Regions from separate parts of the Bacillus sp. KNSH39 genome, predicted to be linked through region 1. Evidence: riboswitches for the same ligand, from Rfam matches in the RefSeq annotation. Region 1 holds a riboswitch; each other region holds the start of a gene.
The links. A riboswitch is a leader RNA that binds a small molecule or an ion and turns the genes downstream of it on or off. The one in region 1 is predicted to bind cyclic di-GMP.

Region 2: another riboswitch for cyclic di-GMP. It lies ahead of ACUL40_RS25320 (SpaA isopeptide-forming pilin-related protein); the one in region 1 lies ahead of ACUL40_RS16135 (WxL domain-containing protein).
Region 3: another riboswitch for cyclic di-GMP. It lies ahead of ACUL40_RS21920 (methyl-accepting chemotaxis protein); the one in region 1 lies ahead of ACUL40_RS16135 (WxL domain-containing protein).

Annotation. Positions count from the first base shown of each region.
Region 1 is NZ_JBQXYO010000001.1:3,150,413-3,158,883, forward strand. It holds gene ACUL40_RS16110 (collagen-like protein) at 1-52, shown strand, start outside; gene ACUL40_RS16115 (DUF916 and DUF3324 domain-containing protein) at 192-1,208, opposite strand; gene ACUL40_RS16120 (WxL domain-containing protein) at 1,318-2,043, opposite strand; gene ACUL40_RS16125 (WxL domain-containing protein) at 2,105-2,833, opposite strand; gene ACUL40_RS16130 (hypothetical protein) at 2,870-3,187, opposite strand; gene ACUL40_RS16135 (WxL domain-containing protein) at 3,227-5,812, opposite strand; cyclic di-GMP riboswitch class I at 5,965-6,053, opposite strand; cyclic di-GMP riboswitch class I at 6,126-6,214, opposite strand; gene ACUL40_RS16140 (ATP-binding protein) at 6,461-7,681, opposite strand; gene ACUL40_RS16145 (ATP-binding protein) at 7,678-8,471, opposite strand, start outside.
Region 2 is NZ_JBQXYO010000001.1:4,921,682-4,930,152, forward strand. It holds gene ACUL40_RS25300 (PH domain-containing protein) at 1-585, shown strand, start outside; gene ACUL40_RS25305 (hypothetical protein) at 678-1,115, shown strand; gene ACUL40_RS25310 (CPCC family cysteine-rich protein) at 1,112-1,378, shown strand; gene ACUL40_RS25315 (TetR/AcrR family transcriptional regulator) at 1,717-2,253, shown strand; cyclic di-GMP riboswitch class I at 2,426-2,518, shown strand; gene ACUL40_RS25320 (SpaA isopeptide-forming pilin-related protein) at 2,578-8,471, shown strand, end outside.
Region 3 is NZ_JBQXYO010000001.1:4,285,310-4,293,142, forward strand. It holds gene thiE (thiamine phosphate synthase) at 1-603, shown strand, start outside; gene ACUL40_RS21915 (anaerobic C4-dicarboxylate transporter family protein) at 719-2,032, opposite strand; cyclic di-GMP riboswitch class I at 2,315-2,399, shown strand; gene ACUL40_RS21920 (methyl-accepting chemotaxis protein) at 2,534-4,276, shown strand; gene ACUL40_RS21925 (non-ribosomal peptide synthetase family protein) at 4,413-7,833, shown strand, end outside.

The DNA of each region.
Region 1 (8,471 bases):
TGGAATTACTGCAAGTGCTGTATATTCTATTTTTCTAATTACCGATATATAGCAATTCATTTCATAAAAAAAGACCCGAAATTCGGGTCAACAAATAGAAATATAAATGAACTACAACAAATAACAGACAAAGCCATTATATATTTTTCATAGTAAAACATCCATTATTTTCTTTTTACACTATCAATATATTATTTTTCGTTATCGTCCTCTTTTTTAGAACGTCTACCTAAGAAGAACACAAGAACTAATAATATAATTAACAGTAGTACTCCGCCGATAATGTAATATAGTGTGTAGTCTTTTTTCGCTTCTACCGCTGTATCATTTAACTTATCAGCTGTCTTGCCTTCAATTGTAAATTTTTTCGTCCATTCCCATTTTTGATCGCCATCAGTAGCTTTCACTTCTACTCGGTACGTTCCTGGATCAAATGCTTTGTTTTCCCAGCTAATAGCGTAATCAAAGTTTGAGTTTGGCGCCATTCTTAAATTTTCTTTTTTCGCTTCAAATAAAACGTCCGTACCTTTTTCTTTATATATCTTTGCATCAACACTTAAATTTTTTAACATTGCTGGCTTTACGTTTTGTAAATTTGCAGTAACGACGTTACGCCCGTTAATTTGTGTTGGCTTTACTTCGTTTAATTTCATGTCTGGTTTTACTTCAGCATCTGTTTCTTTTAAAACAACACCAATTGCGTATGCATATTTATTTTCAATTTGCACACCTTCATCTTTTTTCTTTGCATTCTCATCTTCTTTTTCTTTAAAGTATAAACCACCTAGAATAACACCATCAAACGACTCACTTGGCATTTCCAAGTTTATATCAACTGTCACTATGCTGTTAGCTGGGACTTTCGTTTCTTTTGGCATTTTAGTAATTTTAGAAAACGGATATTTCAAAGTAGAATCCGTTTTTGGTTCTACTGTACTATAATCTGTAATACCATTGCTATTCGTAATTGCTGTATTAGCAAACGATTCTACCACAACTTCTTTATTCGTATCATTTTTCATTTGGACTTGAATTGTTTGCTTTTGTCCAGGTTGCATTTTCAAATCAAAATACGTTTGATTTTTATCAATTTGATTTTCTGGTATAACTGCTGTCACAGCAAATTTCATTTCAGCTGCATATACTGAAAAAGCGTTTATCATGAAGAATGTAATTAATAGTAAGCTAGTAAATAGTTTTTTTACCATCTCTTATGTAGTCCCCTTCATATCCATTTTATAGACAAGAAAGAGATAAGGTTAAAGCCATTCCCTTATCTCTTCTCATTTTCCTCTTTTATCTTAAAATTCCTCTTACCTACATAGGAGCGTCTGTTAGTTCCCAAGTTAGTGAAGTTGTGTATTGTGTTTGTTCTTTTTTCGTTTTACCTGGTACAGATAACTCTACGCTTTGTTTCGCTTCTGTTGCATCTTTACCGAACGTATTTACCCATGTACCCATACCTTGGTTTTCTTTTGCATCGATTAAATCAGATGCTGCACCACTTGGATTTAATGTGATAGATTGTTCTGCTGTTGGTGCGTCGCTACCTGCATTTGATTTCAAAGCTGAATTTTTTAATGTTAATGCCGCGCCATCCAACGCTTTATCATCTGCAGTTTTGAATTGACCATTTTGTTTTACTGTTAAATGCCATCCTGCATTTGTACCACGGTTATCTGTTACTTGAACGTAGTTTGGCACGTCAATTACAGAACCGTCTACTTTTTTCTTTACTTTATCTAATTCTGCAAAATAGATTTCGTTATTCCCTGATGCTTTTTGTGTTTTAAAGTTGAAGTTAGATACATAATCAATACTTAGTGGACCATCTGTACCTTTTTTATCTGGATCAACTGGATCTACAGTTTCATCTGGATTCTCTGGATTAACAACATCAATTTTATCTGTATTTTTCTCGAATTTAATGAATGCTTTTGAATCTAATTTCCCGCCATCTTTCTCAGCTGCAAATGCAGACGTCCCTACTGATACTGATGATAATGTTACCGCTCCAATTAATGCTAATTTTGCTAGTTTCATAGTTTTATACTCCTTTATTTTTTAAAATTCATTTATTCTTAATTTTCAATCTTATACAACCTTAGTTTGGTGTATCTTCTAAAGTCCAAGTTAGCTCAGCTGAATATTTCGCACCTTTTTCTTTTGCTGTCGTACCTGGTACGAATAAGCTCACACTCTGTTTACCTTGTTCTGCTCCTTTACCGAATGCAGTCGTCCAATCACCCATACCTTTATTCTTTGCGGCAGTAGCAATTTCCACCGCATCTCCACCTGGAGCTAACGTTACTTTATTTTTAAATGTGGTAGGTGCATATTGTGCATCAGTTACAGAATTTACAGCTGGGTTACTTAAGCTTAAAGCTGCATTTGTTAACTCACTATTACCACTTTTAAATTGTGCATTTTGCTTTACTTTCAATTTCCATCCTGCATTTGTACCACGGTTATCTGTTACAGATACGAAGTTAGGTACTTCAACTGTTTTGCTCCCTTGTTTCACTTTGTCCAATTTTGCAAAGTACGTTTGATCATTACCAGAGATAACTTGCTCGCCGAAGTGTAAGTTAGAAACGTAGTTAATACTTAATGGACCTTTTGTTCCTTTTTCATGGTCACCAGGGTTCTCTGGTGTAACTTTTTCATTTGGATTTTCTGGATTATTTGGATCTGTTATGCTTGTATCTTCAATAAACATTACATCTGTTTTAGATTTCATATTTGCTTTTTCTTCCGCAAATGCTGAAGTTCCTACTGCTGCAACTGATGTTAATGATACTGCACCAATTAATGCTAATTTTGCTAGTTTCATATGTACCTTCCCCTTTTCTCTGTTTTCATCTATTTTTTATTTTGAATACACTTGCTTTCCCCTAATTCTTTTGAATACATATAGAGATAAAACAATAGAAAACAATCCTATATATTGTTTGAAGTCCCGTGTCTGGCCTCCTGTTTTCGGTAAATATTTATCTCCATTTTTATTTTTATCAACTGTCTCTTTTTTTGGATTTATCTTTGTCGGATCAGTTGATGTATTTGGTGTATAGCTATTCGAAAATGTAATACCTGCTTTTGAATTCGCACTTGTAGCCGTTACTACATTTGCCATAAGAAACGGCACACATATAAATGTGGAAACGATAATACCAACTATTTTTTTCATTACTCTCTCCTTTCTAAAATTTATATATTTCATATATTTTTAGAGAGGAGCATCGGTTAATGTCCATTCTAGCTGTCCGGAATATTTTGTATTTGCTTTGACATTCGGCCCTGGTTTTACTTGTAAATGAATTCCCTCGTTTTCCTTCCAATTTAGTGAAACCTCCTCGTCGTTTTTAGAAGTATACGAGAATGCTTCTATACTAGAAGTACTTAAAGGTGTATCCTTTCCATTTCGTTTGTAAATCAATGCTCCTGTCAATGTGTCATTTTTTGCTGAAGTTAATGGTGTGATTTCCTTTACATATACACTCCATTTTTGCTTTTTAACACGATCATCGGTTACCTTTAAAGGATTTGAGATCGCTTTCGGTGCGTATGTCGTTGTTTTCGATGGAATTGTTAAATCTCCAAAGGTAATTTCTTTTGGTACGTCTACTAACTTTAAAGTTCCATCAACAACAGTAACTGGAACTTGAATTTCCGCTTGTACACCTTGCTTCGTTTCAATTACAACCGTTACAGTATGATTCCCTATTATTTTGGTATCCGGAATATTGATTAACTTCACTACTGATATTGGTTTATCTACATCCAAATTCGTATCTACAGATAAATCTGTCACAAATTTAGAAATATCCATTTTTGTTAAATCTGTTCCTTGCACTACTTTTTGTGGGACTGATTTCCCAATTGGAATACCTTTATACCTTATTTTTGCGATTCCATCTCGATTACTATCTTGCCCATTCTTATCGCCATCTAAATAATTTTTAGCTGACACCGGTATTTCAAGATAACCACCTTTGTAATATTTCATTACATCGGCACCTTTTACAGGAGAACCTGTAATTGTCATCTCGTAAATTTTCCCGTTGAATTCTTCTGTTTTTAGCGCATTTTCTTTCGCAACTGCAGTGACTTTATTGTTTTTCCTACTAATATCAAAGAAGCTACTTACATCATCTCCACTCTCCACATCTTGAATGGAAACATCATTCACAGTAAAATCCTTATTCACTTCACTTTCTAATACAAAAGATTTCGCATAGTGAATATCTTTCGATTGAGCAGGCATATTTTGATATACCTTATAAGAAAGTTGACGGGAATTATCTTCCACAATATCTCCTATTACACTTGGAGCTGGAATTTCAATTTGTGTGATCGCTAATTGGTCGTATGCTACATTAACACCTGAAGCATTTAATCTAACTTCTAGCGGTAATTCTGTTAAATTATCAAATGTAATTGTCATATCTGCTTCTGGAGTAGCTACTGGGCCTGCTGTTCCAGAAAACTCTATTTTATTATTCCCTTTATCTTGATACCTAATTGAACTCGTATCATACACGTATAAATTCGTTAAATGACTACCATCATTACGCAACGTAACATTTTTATAACTATTTATCCTTTTAAAATTCCACATTGCCGTTAATGGTACTTTTTTACTTGTTCCGTGCTCATAAAATTCAAAGGAAGCATTATAAGTTTGTCCTGCCCTTCCGTTCCCATATAATTGTAAAAAGTTTTTTGCATCACCTTTAGTTATTGGTGTTTTAACATCTACAGATGAAGCTGTCATAGATTGAATATTAATACGGACATCAATCCATTTCCCTTGATATTCACCAGCTTTTTTTACTAATACGTACTGTTCTCTATTTGAATTTCTAAATGTATATTGACTTTGACCAGTTCTGTCATCGCTACTACCCTTTACCTCATATGTTACTTGTGGGCTCCAAACAAATCTAAAAGCATATTTACCCGAGATAGAAGGCCCTTCACCTGTTCTATTATTTATTACCTTTACATTTGGATATTTAAGAATACTTGTAACAGGACTAGCAGCTAGTAGAGATTGGCTCTTTAATACCTTCTCAGCTTGAATAGCAGGTAATTCCTGATTATTTTCGTTGACCTTATTGCTCTCTTTTAATTCATTTTCCTTTGATACGAGTTCTTCATTAACCTTTTCTTTCGCTAAAGTCTTCGTTTCTTTTGGAATTTCAGCATTAGTAGCATTTATTTCTTGTTTTTTATTTTCTTCCGATACTTTCACTTTTTCACTGATTTCTTTTTTCACAACTTCCTCTGAAACCTTTGGATTTTCATCAGAAATAGCTACATGTAAAGCCTCTTTTTTCTCTCCAACATGCAGAGAAGGAGATTCAATTTTCTTTTCATTCCCTTCAAACTTCACCATCGGTTCAAATTTGTACTCTCCAGCTTTTTTCATTTGAATGACTACATATACGTCACCGATAGAATGACTTTGTTCATTCTTTTCAATTTTTACAATGTGATCTTCTGTTACTGAAATGTTTTGAATCGCTTTATTGTTTTCATTCATTTTTTTCGTTTCTGCTTCATTAAACAGCTGCTCATTAGATAATTTCAGCTCGATATTAGCATCTTGTTTATTTGTATTTGTAATCTTTAATACTACATTTTCATCAACTTTTATTTCTTGTTTATCCATATGAACGATAAAACGTCCTTGCTCGTCGTTTGTAACCGCATAAACTTTCGTTGCAGAGTAGTCTAGCACACCAACTTGTGTAAATAATATTCCTCCAGCGAGAAGTATACGCCCAAATTTCCCTATTTGTTTTTGCAATGTACTTCCCTCCCTCGCTTCCTATATACCGAATATTTCGAACACTAAATTTATTTTCTAGCTAAATTTACAATCATAGTGTATATTCCTAGAAAATAAAAAGCCTGGTTGCCTTTTCGATTTTCATACATCACAACATGTGTGAAAATCCAAACTGCAACCAGACTATCATAGTAATTTTCATTACCTTAGACTCTTAGCTTTGCGACCTATCCTTTCGAATAGTGTGCCCATTTATTTTTTCTTTTTGAGACAATAAAAAAATCCGGTTGCCTCTTCGATTTTCATACATACAACTATGTGTGAAAATCCAAACTGCAACCAGACTATCATAGTAATTTTCATTACTTTAGACTCTTAGCTTTGCGACCTATCCTTTCGAATAGTGTGCCAAATATAGGTATTTATTTATCGTGTTTTGAATATACCATTAAAACCCAAAAAAGAAAATAGTTTTTTTAGAAAAAAACCATTAATTTTTATAATCTGAATTTTTTCTAGGAAATCCATATTTAAAACTTTCAAAAAACATTTTGATGCTAGAAACACATCATACATTCTTTATCGATAAAATGAGATTTTTACTATACACAAATAGCGAGATAAAATAAAAAAACATCACTTCCAAATAAGTGATGTTTTTTGTGGTTAATGCAGTGGTAACATAACTTCAACCGTCGTTCCAACCCCAACTTCACTTTCAAAACTTATTTTACCGTTGTGGTCTTTAATAATTTTTTCTGTAACTACTAAACCTAGACCAGTTCCTGTTTCTTTCGTTGTATAAAAGGCTTCATTTAATTTTGGAATTTTATCTTTCGGAATGCCGCATCCCTCATCTTTCACTTGAACGATGATTCCATCTTTTACAGTAACTTTAATCGTAATTGTTCCGCCAACTGACATTGCTTCAATTGCATTTTTGATTAAATTAAAAAAGACCTGTTTTAATCGTTTTTCATCACATGTAATTGATGGTAAGTCTTTACTGTAAATACCTTGTATGTAAACTCCTTGTTTTAAAGCTGGCTTTTCCATAACTCGAATAACATAAGAAATAATTTCTTGTATGTTATGAGTTTCTGATTCTAGTGATTTAGATTTCTCAAATCCACTAAGTTCTGTAGCAATTATATGAATCCGATCTACTTCTTGTTTCATAATATCACTATAAATTTTATCCTCTGGATGCTTGTCTGCTTGTTTATTCACAAGTTTTTTTAAGTTTGCTAAAGGTCTTCTAATCTTATAACCAATAACCGTTGCCATCTTTCCAACAGCTGCTAGTTTTTCTGTCTGTTTTATTTCTTTGTCCATCATCTCAAGCGTACGAACGTAAGACTGAACCCTTAAAAATATAATCCAACATATGATAGTAAATACGCTATATAATGCCATTGGGATTAAAACGAGAGAAGATTGAATAATGATTCCTGTAAGAGCATACTTTCCGATAAGTATCGCTGGAACTAACCAGAAATATCTTTTATTCACAAAGATTGGTGCAAACAAAATAAAAAATCCTTCTACTATATTTCCACCGTCAAATTCTGCATCGCTACCATAATAAATCATAATGTTATGGATACAATCTAATACATTATAGCCAATTAGAATAATATACTTTACCGCAAAAGCATTCTTCCATTTCATAAAGTATATTCCAATGCAAAACAATACCACCATCAAAAAGTAAAGCCATAAACCTAAACCATCTTCAAACTCTCCTACACCTTCTTGCTCTCCACCGATTAACGGTACGATAAATTCATAGGCAAGATCATATACGAAAAATATAATAAAAAATAAACTTAAAAATGCTTTCAGCGCCTTTATTTCTTCATTTTTAAATATATAGCCTTTATTCATATGGTAACTCCTAGCTTTTCTTCCACTTGGATTTCAGTATTTCCACACTTCCTTGGGAGAATGATGTCTATTCTCGTTCCAGTATCTTTTTCACTTGAAATATGCAACTCACCAAGGTGCTCGGCGACAATTCGATTCGCTACCGTCAGTCCCAGACCAATTTTATCTTGTTTCGTTGTATAAAAGGCCTCTGTAACACGGGGTAAGTTTTCTTGCTTAATACCATGACCATTATCGATCACACTGATCATTACATATTCTTTCCCTTTATTTTCTAATTGTAAATGTAATATACCACCTTGTCCCATTGCCTCTAAAGCATTTTTTATCGTATATAAAAAGACTCCTCTTATTTTTCGTTCATCACATTCAACTTCTATTGTTTTTTCTTCCACATTAGAAATAAACTGAATGTTTAATTCATCTATTTTTTCACGAAGACTTGTTATTACTTGTAATACAATTTTTCCTACATCATGTTTCTTATAAATAGAAGGTTTGCATGTAGCAACTTCCATTAACTCACTTATCATATTATTCATATTTTCTATTTCAAAAATCATACGTTTATAAATAGGATCCTCTTCATGCTTCTCTCGTTGTAATTGCGTAAATCCTTTTAATGAAGCAAGTGGATTTTTAATTTCATGTCCAACCGTCGCTGCCATTTTTCCGATTACTGCTAATTTCTGTGATTCACTAGCAATCGCAATACTTTCCTTTACAGCTGAAAGATATTGTAAAAATCGGTTTAAAATGATATATGCAGCTATTAACATAAGTGTATACA
Region 2 (8,471 bases), 1.8 Mb from region 1:
CGCCAACCGTTCGGTTATTGTGCTGTGCAAGTAGAAGTCATTCAAAGTAAGGGAACGGATGACGAAAAAGAAAAAGTTACACTGCATCCTATCATTCGAAAAGATCGAGTGCAACAGTTACTCACGCATTTACAATTACCATACGAACTGAATGCAAATATTACTTCGTTACCAAAAGCAGCATTGCGCCGTTATCTCATTGATAGTTTCATCTTTTTCGCTATGCTCGCAATCCCGCTTACTGGAATAAGCATATACTTTGAAAAGTATTACATCATGTGGGCATTATTACCGCTCGCAATCCTTATCTTTACACTTGGATACGCAACATTTAAAACAAATGGTTACAGTGTTAACGGAGAACAAATTACACTTGTCTATCGTAGCGTCGGAAAATATACAGGACTTATTAGAAGAAGACACGTCCAATCAATGGAGAAGACACAATCATATTTCCAGCGCCGTGCGGATTTATGTACGTATAAGTTTTCGAGTGCATCATCTAGTTACAAAATAGAGCATACGAGAGTAGAAGATGCGGAGAGAATGCAGGATTGGTATAAGAAGAAGTTAAGTGAGAATTAAGTGGAACGGCTCGTCTTTCGCGGAAGACGGGCGATTTTTTTATGCGAAAATAATGAATAATATATGTAAAGAAAAAAGCGAGGTGAATGAGAGTGAGCAAATTTTTAATACCGTATTCATTTTCTATATTAAGTTTCTTTATTTCAGCAACAGCACTTGATTTATATGATAGGATGGGAAACAATAGTGAGCTGGTTTCGCCGAACATAATTGGAAAGATAATTCAATCTACTGCGCAAATGGGAGTCCTTACATTGTATTTCGGAGTACCTATTATTTTAGGTGGCTGTCTACTTGGTGAGCTATTGTTTAGAGGTATCATTTTACGATTTAAACTCAGCTATATTATATCTTTATTATTATATCTACTTTTAGCTTTTAGTATTGTTTTCGTAACGGTAGGCATTCCAACTACATATGAAGATTCTAATACATTTTTCATGGGGATAACTATGATTTGTGCTGTGACATTCTTTATGGGCCGGAATATATGGGAGAAAAAAGAAATGAATAATGGAGTAACAGAATGAAATATACATGTCCGTGCTGCGGGTATAGAACAATAGAAGAAGAACCACCAGATACATATGAAATTTGTAATATATGTTACTGGGAAGATGATGAGGTACAGTTTAACAATCCTGACTTTGAAGGCGGTGCAAATGAAGTCTCGTTAAGACAAGCACAGAAAAATTTTATTGTATTTGGTGCTTGCGAGGAATGTTTTATTGGATTAGTTAGAAAACCGACTAGTGAAGATGTGAAGGATGCTAGTTGGCAGCGAATTTGTTAAGTGAAATGTTATTACTCAATTCAATGGGAGTAATAACATTTTTTATTTAGTGCTGAAAGAATTACTGCCGTCTTATAAGGTAATAAGAAGGACTAAATTGGTAAATTTTATTAATGGATATATTTTCAATAAATACAAAAGTATAGATGTATAGTCAGCTTTGTGTGTTTAATGTTATCATATTGAATGATATGGAAATTTTTAATAGAATAAGTAACTAAAAATTCAAAGGTAATGAAGCTTTTGTTGTATAAAGAAAATACTTAGTAGTAATGAACAATATTAAAAATAAGATTCGTATTTATATAAATTTAGTAGAAATGGGGTTTTAAAAAGGAATGAGTATAAGCATAACGCGGCAAAAGATTTTGGCGGCCGCTTCTCAAATTGTGCAATGTAAAGGGGTTGCTAAATTAACCTTAGAAGCAGTGGCAAAAGAGGCGGGTGTAAGTAAAGGTGGATTATTGTATCACTTTTCAAATAAAGAAGCTTTAATAGAAGGTATGATAGTCAGAGGGGTAGAGGATTATGAAGGGGCCATTTACAATAAAGTAGCGGAAGACTCAGAGAGGAAAGGGAGATGGGTTCGCTCTTTTGTAGAGGAAAGATTAAATAATGAGAGAAGAACAGAAGAGTTATCTAGTAGTATGATGGCAGCATTCATGTTAAAACCTGAATTACTTGAGCCATTACAACAATCATTTCAGCAACTGCAAAAGAATATAGAAAACGATGAGATAGATGCAGTTTGTGCAACAATTATTAGATTAGCAGCAGATGGATTATGGTATTCGGAATATTTAGGGGTTGGAAGACTAAGCCCCGAGTTAAGAGAAAAAGTGATTCAAGCTCTTATTAGTAATTCATATAAATAGAATATGCGAACTATATAATGCAAAAATAATTCACCATTGCTTCTTTAATGTAGTGGTGAATTGTTTTTTTTATTAGAAAAATAGAACAATTTTATAGAGTATTGAATTATAACCGTCCAGACGGTATAGTAATATTTGGTTTAAGAGGAAAATGAAACAAAAAAAGAATAAAAGATATTTTTAGCACACTATTCGAAAGGATAGGCCGCAAAGCTTAGAGTCTACGGTAATACATATTGGTTACTAAGATCGTCTGGTTGCACATTTTTGATGCAACCGGACGGTCTTTTTTTGTTATATAAATATAAAAAATAGGAGGGAACTATGCAAATGAAAAGTACTAAAAGACATATTTCAATGGTTTCATTAGTTTTTCTAGTATTATTTTCAGTGCTGAATGTGTGGGCTCCAGTTATTCAAGCTGCTGTGATGAAAAGTCCAGTGGACGAAATTAATATTTCCCGTACTGATGGCACGACATCTGAACCGTATCAAGCCTCAGATGGTATGAAAGTAGAAGTGAAGTGGTCAGCTAAAGAAAAAATAAAAAGTGGAGATCAATTCACAATTGATATGCCAAAAGAGTTTCGAAAAGACCTTATGAATATGAGTTTTCCTTTAAAAGATGCTGAAGGAAAAACAGTTGGTACATGTGAGATGAAAAAGGGTCTATTAACGTGTACTATGGGGGATTACGTAGAAGGAAAGAATAACATTAAAGGTTCTTTATTCGTAGAATTCTACTTTGGTCTAGAAGCATATGATGGTGTTAAAGAAATTCCATTAGAATTTAACGTTGATGGTCAAATCGTCAATAAAGAAGTAAATGTAAGTAATACGACAGAGAGACCGAAGCCACAGCCCAATACAGATAATCTATTGAAATGGGGTTCTTATAATCAAGAAGATCCTTCGATTGCTGATTGGCTTGTATATGTAAATGCAACTGGAACAGAAATGCAAGATCTTAAATTAACAGATACATTAGGACCTGGGCATGAGTTAATTACAGACAGCGTAGTATTAGAAGAGGCTGTATTTGAAGATGGTTATGCACCAACAAATATTAAGCCAGCAGATTTATCTAACATTAAAATTAATGCAACAAAGGCTGGATTTACAATTGAGTTTCCAGACAGTTCAAAAGGTTATATTTTAAGATATAAAACAAAGATTACTAATCCTTCTGCAAAGCCTCATAAAAATACTGTGAAATTAGAAGGTAAAAATATTAAAACTGAAGAAAAAGTAGGACAAGTATTCGTAAGTGGTGGAGGGGGAACCGGTTCAGGTGACGATAATCCACCTAGTATTGAAAAAAATATAGTTGATGAGAATGGCAAGCTTGTAGAGAATGAGCAGCTAACACAAATGGATCAAGTGATTCAATACCAAGTTGGTACACATATACCAAACGATCCTCCTAAATACACATCAATGGTAATTCGTGATGATTTAGAAGATGTTTTAGAAGTATTAGAGGCAAAAGTGTATGATCAAAATGGCCAAGATATTACTTCTAAAGGAACGTTAAAGATAGATAAGCAAAGAAGTGAAGTAACATTTACGTTTGGTGAGAATTTTGACTATAAGTCATATGAAGACCAGAGAATCAATCTTAGTATCAAGGCGAAAATTAAAAATAATGCAGACTTATCTTCTTACGTAGATAAGAAGATTCCTAATAAAGCGGAATTACATTTTGATGATAAAACATTAACATCAAAAGAAGTAACTATTACGCCGCCTGAAGCTCCAAAAGACGGTACAGTATCGATTCATAAAATAGATTCTGAGAATCCGAACAAAGGGTTAAAAGGTGCCGAATTTGAAGTTCGAAATAGTACAAACGAAGTTGTTGCAAAACTGAAAACGGACGAAAAAGGTTTTTCAGTACCTCAAACTTTAGCTCCTGGAACGTATAAAGTTTATGAAACAGTAGCACCAGAAGGATATCAAAAATTAAAAGAACCAGTAGAGGTTACACTTCAAGCTGGAGAAACAAAAACAATTGAAATTAAAAATACTATGCAAAAGGGTCAAATTGAAGTAAAGAAAATTGATTCGGAAAATGGTGAAAAACCATTAGCAAATGCAGAGTTTGATATAGTAAAAGACGGTGTAGTAGTCGAACATATTGTTACAGATAAAGATGGTAAGGCAATCTCTAAACCGTTAGCACCAGGGAAATATATTTTAAAAGAAACGAAAGCACCTGAAGGCTACCAATTAAAAGAAGCAGAGTTCGAAGTAAATGTAACAGGGGACGGCATATTCCCAATACAAGTGGAAAATGCAATGGTAGACAAAGGTAATATAGAAATTACAAAAGTGGACAAAGAAAACGGAGCAGTATTAGCGGGTGTCGAATTTGAAGTCCAAGATGAGAAAGATGAAGTAGTAAGAAAAGTAGTAACAGATAAAGATGGAAAAGCAAACGTTTCAGATCTATCAGTAGGAAAGTACAAATTAGTAGAGACAAAAAGCTTACCAGGTTATAAAAAGCTAACAGAACCAGTACCATTTGAAATAAAAAAAGGTATGACAAAAGCTTTAGCAATAAAAGTAGAAAATGAGCAGTTAGACAAAGGCTCAGTAGAAATTACAAAAATAGATAAAGATAGCCAAAAAGTACTAGAAGGCGTAGTCTTCGAAGTGCAAGATGAGCAAGGCAAAGTAGTAACAGAAGTAAAAACAGATAAAGATGGTAAAGCAAAAATCTCTGATTTATCAGTAGGGAAGTACAAATTAGTAGAGACGAAAAGTTTACCAGGCTACAAAAAGCTAACAGATTCAGTATCATTCGAAATTACAAAAGGTATGACAACAGTCCTATCGTTGAAAGTAGAAAATGAACAGTTAGATAAAGGTTCAGTAGAAATTACAAAAATAGATAAAGACAGCAAAAAAGCATTAAAAGGCGTAGTCTTTGAAGTGCAAGATGAAGCTGGAACAGTAGTAAAGGAAGTAAAAACAGATAAAGATGGTAAAGCAAAAATCTCAGATCTATCAGTAGGAAAGTACAAATTAGTAGAGAAAGAAAGTTTACCAGGCTATAAGAAATTAACAGAGCCAGTATCGTTTGAAATTACAAAAGGTATGACCGAGATCTTATCATTAAAAATAGAAAATGAAATGGTAGATACGGGAAATATAGAGATAATAAAGATAGATAAAGATAATAAAGCACCGTTAGCGGGAGTAACATTCATCGTACAAGATGAAAAGGGTAAGGAAGTTACGAAAGTAACGACAGATAAAGAAGGAAAAGCAAATGTTTCAGATTTACCTGTAGGAAAGTATGAATTAGTAGAGGTAGAAAGTTTACCTGGTTATAAAAAGTTAGAAAAACCAGTATCATTTGAAATTAAAAAAGGCATGACTGAGGTTCTATCATTAAAAGTAGAAAATGAAATGGTGGATACAGGGAATGTAGAGATAACAAAAATAGATAAAGATAGTAAAGCTCCATTAGAAAATGTTGTATTTGAAGTACGTGATTCAAAAGGAAAAGTAGTTGCAAAAGTAACGACGGATAAAGAAGGAAAAGCAAACGTTTCAGATTTACCTATTGGAAAGTATGAGTTAGTAGAAGTAGAAACACCGGCAGGATACAAACCACTAGAAAAGCCAATTTCATTCGAAATTGAAAAGGGTAGAGTAACAGCGCTAAAGCTAACAGTAGAAAATGAATTAGTGGATACAGGAAATGTAGAAATTACAAAAGTAGATAAAGAAAATAAAGATGCTTTAGCTGATGCAGTATTTGAGATTCAAGATGAAGCAGGACAAGTAGTCGCTAAAATAACGACAGATAAAAAAGGACAAGCACAAGTTACTAATTTATCAGTCGGCACATACAAGTTAGTAGAAGTAAAGGCACCAAAAGGGTATAAACAATTAGTAGATCCGATTACTTTCCAAATTGAAAAAGGCATGACAAAATCTCTTGCTTTAACAGTAGAAAACGAAATGTTAGACAAGGGAAATGTGGAAGTAACAAAAGTAGATAAAGATAGTCAAAAAGTATTAGAAGGCGTAGTCTTCGAAGTTCAAGACGACAAAGGCAAAGTAGTAACAGAAGTAACGACAGATAAAGAAGGAAAAGCAAACGTTTCAGATCTATCAGTAGGAAAATACAAATTAGTAGAGACGAAGAGCTTACCAGGTTACAAAAAGTTAACGGAACCAGTATCATTCGAAATTACAAAAGGTATGACGAAAGTTTTATCATTGAAAGTAGAGAACGAACTGTTAGATAAAGGTTCAGTAGAAATTACAAAAGTAGACAAAGAAAGTGGCGCAGTATTAGCGGGCGTAACATTCGAAGTGCAAGATGAAAAAGGCAAAGTAGTAACAAAAGTAACGACAGATAAAGAAGGAAAAGCAACAATTTCAGATTTACCAGTAGGAAAATATAAGCTAGTAGAGGTAGAAAGCTTACCAGGATATAAAAAACTAGCGAAACCAGTATCATTCGAAATCAAAAAAGGTATGACAGAAGTCTTATCACTAAAAGTAGAGAATGAACTAGTAGATAAAGGTTCAGTAGAAATTACAAAAGTGGACAAAGAAAGTGGCGCGTTATTAAAAGGCGTAACATTCGAAGTGCAAGATGAGCAAGGCAAAGTAGTAACAAAAGTAACAACAGATAAAGAAGGAAAAGCGAAAATTTCAGATCTATCTGTAGGGAATTACAAACTAGTAGAAGTAGAAAGCTTACCAGGCTACAAAAAGCTAACAGAGCCAGTATCATTCGAAATTAAAAAGGGTATGATAGAAGTCTTATCATTAAAAGTAGAGAATGAACAGTTAGACAAAGGTTCAGTAGAAATTACAAAAGTAGATAAAGATAGTCAAAAAGTATTAGAAGGCGTAGTCTTCGAAGTACAAGACGACAAAGGCAAAGTAGTAACAGAAGTACAAACAGATAAAAATGGTAAAGCAAAAATCTCAGACTTATCTGTAGGAAAGTACAAATTAGTAGAGAAAGAAAGCTTACCAGGTTACAAAAAGTTAACGGAACCAGTATCATTCGAAATTAAAAAAGGTATGACAAAAGTCTTATCATTGAAAGTAGAGAACGAACAGTTAGATAAAGGTTCAGTAGAAATTACAAAAGTGGACAAAGAAAGTGGCGCAGTATTAGCGGGCGTAACATTCGAAGTGCAAGATGAAAAAGGCAAAGTAGTAACAAAAGTAACGACAGATAAAGAAGGAAAAGCGAAAATTTCAGATCTATCTGTAGGGAATTACAAACTAGTAGAAGTAGAAAGCTTACCAGGCTACAAAAAGCTAACAGAGCCAGTATCATTCGAAACTAAAAAGGGTATGACAGAAGTCTTATCATTAAAAGTAGAGAATGAACAGTTAGACAAAGGTTCAGTAGAAATTACAAAAGTAGATAAAGATAGTCAAAAAGTATTAGAAGGCGTAGTCTTCGAAGTACAAGACGACAAAGGAAAAGTAGTAACAGAAGTAAAAACAGATAAAAATGGTAAAGCAAAAATCTCAGACTTATCTGTAGGAAAGTACAAATTAGTAGAGAAAGAAAGCTTACCAGGTTACAAAAAGCTAACAGAGCCAGTATCATTCGAAATTAAAAAAGGTATGACAGAAGTCTTATCATTAAAAGTAGAGAATGAACAGTTAGACAAAGGTTCAGTAGAAATCACAAAAGTAGATAAAGATAGCCAAAAAGTATTAGAAGGCGTAGTCTTCGAAGTACAAGATGAGCAAGGCAAAGTAGTAACAGAAGTAACGACAGATAAAGATGGAAAAGTAAACATTTCAGACTTATCTGTAGGAAAGTACAAATTAGTAGAGAAAGAAAGCTTACCAGGTTACAAACAATTAACAGAACCAGTATCGTTTGAAATTACAAAAGGTATGACAGAAGTTCTATCATTAAAAATAGAAAATGAAATGGTAGATACGGGAAATGTAGAAATTACAAAAATAGATAAAGATAATAAGGCACCGTTAGCAGGTGTAGTCTTTGAAGTACAAGACGACAAAGGCAAGGTAGTAACGAAAGTAACGACAGATAAAGCTGGAAAAGCAACAGTTTCAGATTTATCAGTAGGAAAGTACAAGCTAGTAGAAGTAGAGAGTTTACCAGGCTACAAAAAATTAGAAAAGCCTGTACCATTTGAAATTACAAAAGGTATGACAAAATCTTTAGCGTTCACTGTAGAAAATGAAATGGTAGATACGGG
Region 3 (7,833 bases), 1.1 Mb from region 1:
GGAAGTAATAACTGCACAAGGGATCCTTTAGCTGTATTGAAAGAAGCGTTAGATGGTGGAGTGACAATTTTTCAGTTTCGCGAGAAGGGGGAAGGTTCTTTAATCGGAGAAGATAGAGTGCGCTTTGCAAAAGAATTGCAGACGCTTTGTAAGGAATATAGCGTTCCTTTCATTGTAAATGATGATGTAGAATTAGCCATTGAATTAGATGCAGATGGTGTTCATGTAGGACAAGATGATGAAGGAATTACATCTGTTCGTGAAAAAATGGGAGATAAAATTATCGGCGTATCTGCTCATACAATTGAAGAAGCACGCTTTGCAATCGAAAATGGAGCAGATTATTTAGGCGTTGGACCTATTTTCCCAACGAGTACGAAAAAAGATACGAAAGCGGTTCAAGGAACGAAAGGATTAGCCTATTTTAGAGAACAAGGAATTACAGTGCCAATCGTTGGTATTGGTGGGATTACAATTGAAAATACAGCGGCAGTTATAGAAGCGGGTGCGGACGGTGTTTCAGTTATTTCAGCAATTAGTTTAGCTGAATCGGCGTATGAAAGTACGAGAAAATTAGCTGAAGAAGTAAAGAGAAGTTTGTAGGGAAGGACGTGTAGCATTTCAAGTGCTGCATGGAGAAATAGACTGCCCCAAAATTTAAACAAACATTTGATTAAAAAAGCACAAACCTTTTTAAATAAAGGTTTGTGCTTTTTCTTTAAAACATAATTGAAATTAAGAGCATTCCAATTCCGATAGAAGTGAATGTTGCGATTAGACCTGGAATCATAAAGCTATGATTTAAAACATATTTTCCAATGCCAGTTGTACCAGTACGATCAAAGTTAATGGCAGCAACGATTGTGCCGTAGTTTGGAATGAAGAAATATCCGTTTACTGCAGGGAACATCGCAATCAGTAGCGCTGGTGGAATACCAAGGGATAGTCCAAGTGGCATTAAGGCACGAACAGTTGCTGCTTGGCTGTACAGTAAAATAGATAGAATGAATAGTGCGATGGCAAATAGCCAAGGTGCACTTGTTACTAAATGCTGAATGGATCCTTGAATCATATTTAAGTTTCCATTAAAGAAAGTATCTCCCATCCAAGCGATACCGAAAATAGCAACAACTGCTGTTGCCCCCGCTTTAAAGACGTTACCAGACACAATGCTTTCTACATTTGGTTTACAGAAAATAATAATAAGAGCCGCGATAGTTAACATAACCATCTCAATTGTATTCGGCATGGAAAGACGGGCTAACTTCCCATCAACTATCCATCCTGGACGAAGTGCTTCAAATGAACCAAGAAGTACAACAAGGAAGGTTCCTACAAGGAAAAGGATAACTGATAATTTTGCGCCCTTTACACCTACAAATTCTTTTTTCTCTTCAAGCTTAGGAATCATTCCTTCTTTTAATCGTTTTAAGTATTCAGGGTCTTCATTTAATTCTTTTCCCATCTTACTAGCAACGAATGCTGCTAACATACAAGCAATGAAAGTGGAAGGAATACTCACTTTTAAAATATCTAATAAAGTGATTTTATAGTCAGCTAACATTGCTAAAAGAGCAACTGTGGCAGCTGAAATTGGACTAGCTGTAATTGCTTGTTGAGAAGCGATTACGGCAATCGACATTGGGCGTTCCGGTCTAATCCCTGATTCACGAGAGACTTCTGCAATAACAGGAAGTACAGAATAGGCAACGTGACCAGTACCTGCACATAGTGTGAATAAATAAGTAACAATTGGAGCAAAAAAAGTAATACGCTTTGGATTTTTTCGTAATGCCTTTTCAGCTAGATGAACAAGATAGTCCATTCCTCCAGCAGCTTGCAAAGCACCAGCAGCTGTAATTACTGCCAAAATCATAAGCATTACATCGATAGGAGGCGCGGTTGGTTGTAGGTGGAAGACAAAAACGAGTATTGCCATACCAACTCCACCCATTACTCCTAAACCAACTCCGCCTAGGCGTGCACCAATAAAAATACAGAGTAACAAGGTAAGAAATTGTAGCCAAAACATGATAAACTACCTCCGAAATTCATTAGTTAAGATATATTCGAATAGTTTAATTTGAATGAAAATTAAATAAATACCCGAAGAAATCCTTGTTATTTATACATTTTTTATTATATAACACAAAAAAAGTAACATTCACGTACTTTTTGAAATTATTTCGAAAAAGCAATGCATTAAAAATTTGTATTTATATCTCTAAATAAGTAGACATTTTGATTTATATGTTGTAATCTTTGAAAGAGAATAAATTAATTCTCATAGAACTCCCATATCGTTCAACTCGTTCAGCGAGAAAGGCAAACTGATGGAAACATGAGGACGCAAAACTACAGGAGCTAAGGTCGAAAGGCTACGCTAGCCAGTTACCGGACGGATAGGGTTGGTCTTGGCCAATGCTTTTACATTGGCTTTTTTTTATTCTCGAACATATTGAGAAACATTTTCAAACAAAATATCCATATATTTTGTTTTTTTGTTTGTGTTGATTAAGGAAGGTGGATATTAATGAAAAAATATTGGCATAAGTTATCGTTCCTTCAAAAGAACGTCTTATTAACCGTATTAGTTATTTTGACACTTGTTGGAAGTATGGGTGCATTAAGTTTCAATATGTTTCAAAATAGTATGATGTCTTTATTTGAAAGGCAGTCTATTGAAACAGGAGAAATAGTATTGAAAAAACTGGATGTAGAATTAGTTAGAGACATGGCGAAAGATCCTACAGCCGAAAAAGTGAAAAAAGAAAAGTTAACAGAGAAATTAGATGAAGTATCAAAAGAATTGAAAAGCGTTGGACAAACGTATGTTACAGGAGCAAAGCCGAATGAAAAGCGAGAATTACAACTCGTTGGTTTGACTACAGAGTTAACAAATGCGTTTCCTATAAAGCCGGGAGATTATTATGAACAACCCGCTCATTGGATGAAGGCATACGATAAAGTGATTGATACGAAAAAGGCTCAAATGACAGAAGTATATGAAGATGAAATAGGTTCGTGGGTGACAATATTAGAACCAATTACAGATGGAGAAAACAATATTATTGCAATTGTTGCCGCTGACTTAGATGCTTCCATTGTTCCTATTACAAAAGAGAAGTTTATGATACAGGGTTTACTCTTTATCATTATTTCATTAGCAATTGCGACTATTACTCAATTCTTTATCGTGCGTCACTCGCTAGCTCCATTAAAAGATTTACGAGAAGGGTTACGTAAAATTGGTGAAGGTGACTTGAGTATTAAATTAAAAGAAAGACCAGATGATATTGGAATTATTAATGTTTATTTCAATAACACGATTGAAAAGTTTAAAGGGATTATAGATAAAGTAAGGCAAACTGCTGAGCAAGTTTCTTCTTCTTCACAAGAATTGTCGGCGAGTACAGAGGAAAACAGCATGGCAGTTCAAGAGATTGCAAGTTCTATTGAAGGTTTAAGAGTAGGGGCACAGTCTCAAAAAACTTCAGTACAACAATGTTTAGGGATTGTACATGGAATGGAAGATAAGGTAGAAGAGATAACTGGGGCTGCGAAACAAGTTGCGGTTGCTTCTGAAGGTATGGAGCAACATTCAATTGAAGGTAATGAAGTGATTGGACAAATTATTAATCAAATGAGTTTAATCCAAAATGCAGTACAAGATTTATCTTCCATCATTTATTCGTTAGAAACAAGGTCAAAAGAAATTAGTGATATCGTAACTGTAATTACAGGCATTTCAAATCAAACAAATTTATTAGCTTTAAATGCTTCTATTGAGGCTTCACGTGCTGGAGCAGCTGGAAGAGGGTTTGCAGTTGTTGCTGATGAAGTACGAAAATTAGCAGAACAGACGGAAGCGTCTGCTAAAGATATAGCGAAATTAATTGGTGAAACACAAGCTGAGACAGAAGATGCTGTAGTTTCCATGCAAAAAGGTTCAAAAGAAGTAGAAACTGGAATTTCGCTTGTTCAAAGTAGCGGAGATTTCTTTGAAAAAATCTCAAAATCAGCGCAATCTGTTACAGATCAAGTAAAAGCTGTTTCTGGTAATTCGAGTGATATTTTACAAAATAGCCAGAATATTGTTCAAGTCGTAAATGAATTATCACATATTGCAAATACTTATGCCAACAGCAGTAGTAATGTTGAAGAAAGCATGAAAGAGCAAGAAATATCAGTACAAGATATTGCAGAATTAGCGACTTCTTTAAGTTGGCTCTCTCAGGAATTACAAGAGCTTATTGGTGAGTTTAAAAGCGAATAAGGAGAAAGTTCAATTCTAATCAAGGGCGTATCTCCGCTACTGATTATGAATTGAACGAATCTGCCCTTTAATAAGGGATAAAAAAGGTGTGAATTTTCACACCTTTATTATATTTAAGAGAGGAATTTACATAAATATGAAATTAGCAATTTCTTATAGTGAGATGGTAAAAGAATTTTTAGGAAAAGTAGAAGGAAGTATTAAAATACCTAAAGATGTGCAAGGAACAGAACTTAGGATAAAAAGGAAAACGGAACTGTTTTCAAATTTGACTCACATTGTAGATTTAATAGGAGCGACTGCAACGTGGTTATATCATATTTCTAAAGAAAAACATATTGTCGTGCTTTATCATGTAAGAGGAAGTTTATTTCCGATTACTATTGAAGTTTCTAATTTTCTCTCCTATGAAAGTTTAAATTTACAAATTGAAGAGCAACTGGAGCAAATTAAAGAAATGAATGAGGAAGAAATAGAAGAGTTTCAAAACGGTAATACGTTATATGAAATGTCACCTATTATTATTGGTGAAACATATTATGAGCTAAAAGACACGAATACATTACAATTTGTATTTAGTAAAAATATGCAAAGTGTAGAAATAATATTTAATAGTGTTAATTGGAAAGAGACAACAATTACTCGTTATGCACAACAAATACAAGGTGTTTTAATTAATAAATCACAAAATAATAATAAACATATAAATAATTTTAATGTTATTACAGAGGCCGAGATGGCACTTTATAGTCAAGTGAATGATACGACAGCAGTATATCCTGAGAAAAGTATCGTCGATATGTTCTATAATACTGTTACTCAATTTCCAAATCGTATAGCTTTATCTTCAAGGGAAGGTACTTTAACTTATGAGGAGCTAAATAAAAAAAGTAATCAAATAGCTCATATGTTAATTAAAAACGGCGTCCAATTAGGAGACTATGTTGGAATATTTATGAAACGTAGCATAGACACAGTAGTAAGTATGGTAGCTATATTAAAAGCTGGTGCAGCGTATGTTCCGATTGATCCAGATTATCCGGAAAGTAGAATACAGTACATTATTCAAGATAGCCAAGCGAAAGTTATATTGATGAAAGAGACGCCTATAACATGTGATGGGGTTCAAACAGTTTCAATGTATGATAGTGAAACTTATGAAGATACAGATGTAAAGTTGTCTATTCATTGTGATGATGTAGCTTATATGATTTATACATCTGGTTCAACAGGGAATCCAAAGGGAACGATGTTAGCTCATAGAGGCGTTGTTAATCTGTATACTTGGATGAAAAAGCAATATGAATTGACAGAAGAGGATGTATTTGCCCAATTTCCTTCCTTTAGTTTCGATGCTTCTGTATGGGAGTCATTTGCTTCTTTATTCTGTGGAGGAAACTTATATGTACTATTAGAGGAAGAGCGATTGTCTGTAGAAGCATTTGCAAATGCAATCTATAAAGTGAAAGCAACTTCAATCTTGGCATTAGCAACAATTTTTGTTCGACAAGTAGCAACTTATTTAGCAGAAGAAGATATATATAAGCTAGCTTCCCTAAAAAGAATTGCGATTGGCGGTGAAATGTTGCCTGTAGAGGTTATTAAATTGTGGAGAGAAAGAATAGGTACAAATGTTGAAATTCATAATGTATACGGACCGACAGAATGTACTGTAGTGACGACAACCTATAAAATACCTAGTCAGTTAAATGAGGATGTTGCGAGTATTCCCATTGGTAAACCATGTGCTAATTATCAAGTTATGATTTTGGATGAGAATATGAATCTTTGTCCAATTGGTGTACCTGGTGAATTATATATAGATTCAGTGGGATTAGCAAAAGGGTATTTTAATAAGCCTAATAAAACAATTGAAGCTTTTATTCCGAACCCTTTTAATCCTATAGTTAATATATATAAAACAGGGGATATCGTTAAGTTGCTAGAGGATGGAAATATAGAGTTTTTACATCGGAAAGATGATCAAGTAAAAATTAGAGGACATCGTATTGAACTAGGCGAAATCCAAAGTGAAATTTCTCAAAATCATAATATAAAAGAAAATGCTGTTTTTGCTAAGAAGAGTAAGGAAGGTAGCCAATATTTAATCGCGTTCTATACAACTTTAAATAAAAAAGAAATACCAGAATTAGTTTATCAGTTACAAGAGCAATTACCAGATTATATGGTGCCATCTAAACTAATTTATATTAATGAATTACCACTTACACCTAATAAAAAGATTGATGTTAAGAAGTTAGCTCAGTTAGAAGAAAAGTATGAACCGGTTCGGCTACAAGAATATGTTGCACCTTCTAATAAAGCAGAAAAACAAATAGCGAACGCTTGGGCGGAAGTATTAGGAATTTCAAAAGTTGGAGTGCATGATGATTTCTTTACAATTGGTGGACATTCATTAAAAGTATTACGAGTCTTAACATTGTTAAAAGAAGATTTCTCACATTTAACAATTCAAGATTTCTTTAAAGAAAGAACGATATATGGATTAGCTCGAATTGAGCGAGAAGTAAAAGTAGAGAAAGAAGAAGTATTTCGTGAATATAAAGTGATTCACGAACCAGATACTATCACGTATGCAAACGTTTTGGAAGAAAACCAGATTTCAAATGTCTTTTTAACAGGAGCTACTGGTTATTTAGGATCACACATATTATATGAATTGTTGAGAGATACATCTGCTACTATTTATTGTTTAGTAAGACCAACTAAAGATGTGCAGCAAAGAATTATAGATACATTAACAGGCTACTTTAATGATATATGTGAAGAATGGTTACAGCGTATACAGGCCGTAGCTGGTGATCTTGGAGAACAGTATCTTGGGATGAGCGAAGAAGAATTTATGTTCATCAGTTCTAAGATGGATACGATAATTCATTGCGGTGCAGATGTAAGACATTTTGGAGATGTAAAACAATTTGAAAATATAAATGTCCAAGGAACTAGCCGTATGCTAACATTAGCGGAGAAAGGTGCTACATTCCATTTTATTTCTACAATTGGTATCCCGTTAGAATTAGCGGTAGATCAATGGGATACATACATGAAAACTGGTGATTTTAATTACAGTGTAGACTTAGAGAATGTATATTCAAATAGTAAACTACAAGCGGAAAACATTGTTCGTGAAGCAATGAAAAATGGTTTGCGTGGAAATATTTATCGTGCAGGTAATTTAGCATGTCATTCAGAAACAGGTTCGTTCCAACAAAATATTGAAGGAAACGCATTTTATCGTCTTATTAAAACAATGCTATTAATTGGGAAAGCACCAAATGTGAAGTGGAAAGTTGATTTCACACCAATTGATTTTGCTAGTAAATCAATTGTATCGTATTTGCAAGATGCGCAAATTATAGGAGAGACGTTACATATTTGTCATCCACATCAAATTGAGTTTGAACAATTTATACAGCTAATTGGAGAGTGTGGATACAATCTTGAAATGGTTCCACTTTCAGAATATGTAAATACCGGACTTGCATTAGCGAAGGGAAATGAAGTAATAGCAGAGTTAATTGCTTCTCAAGTTGCAG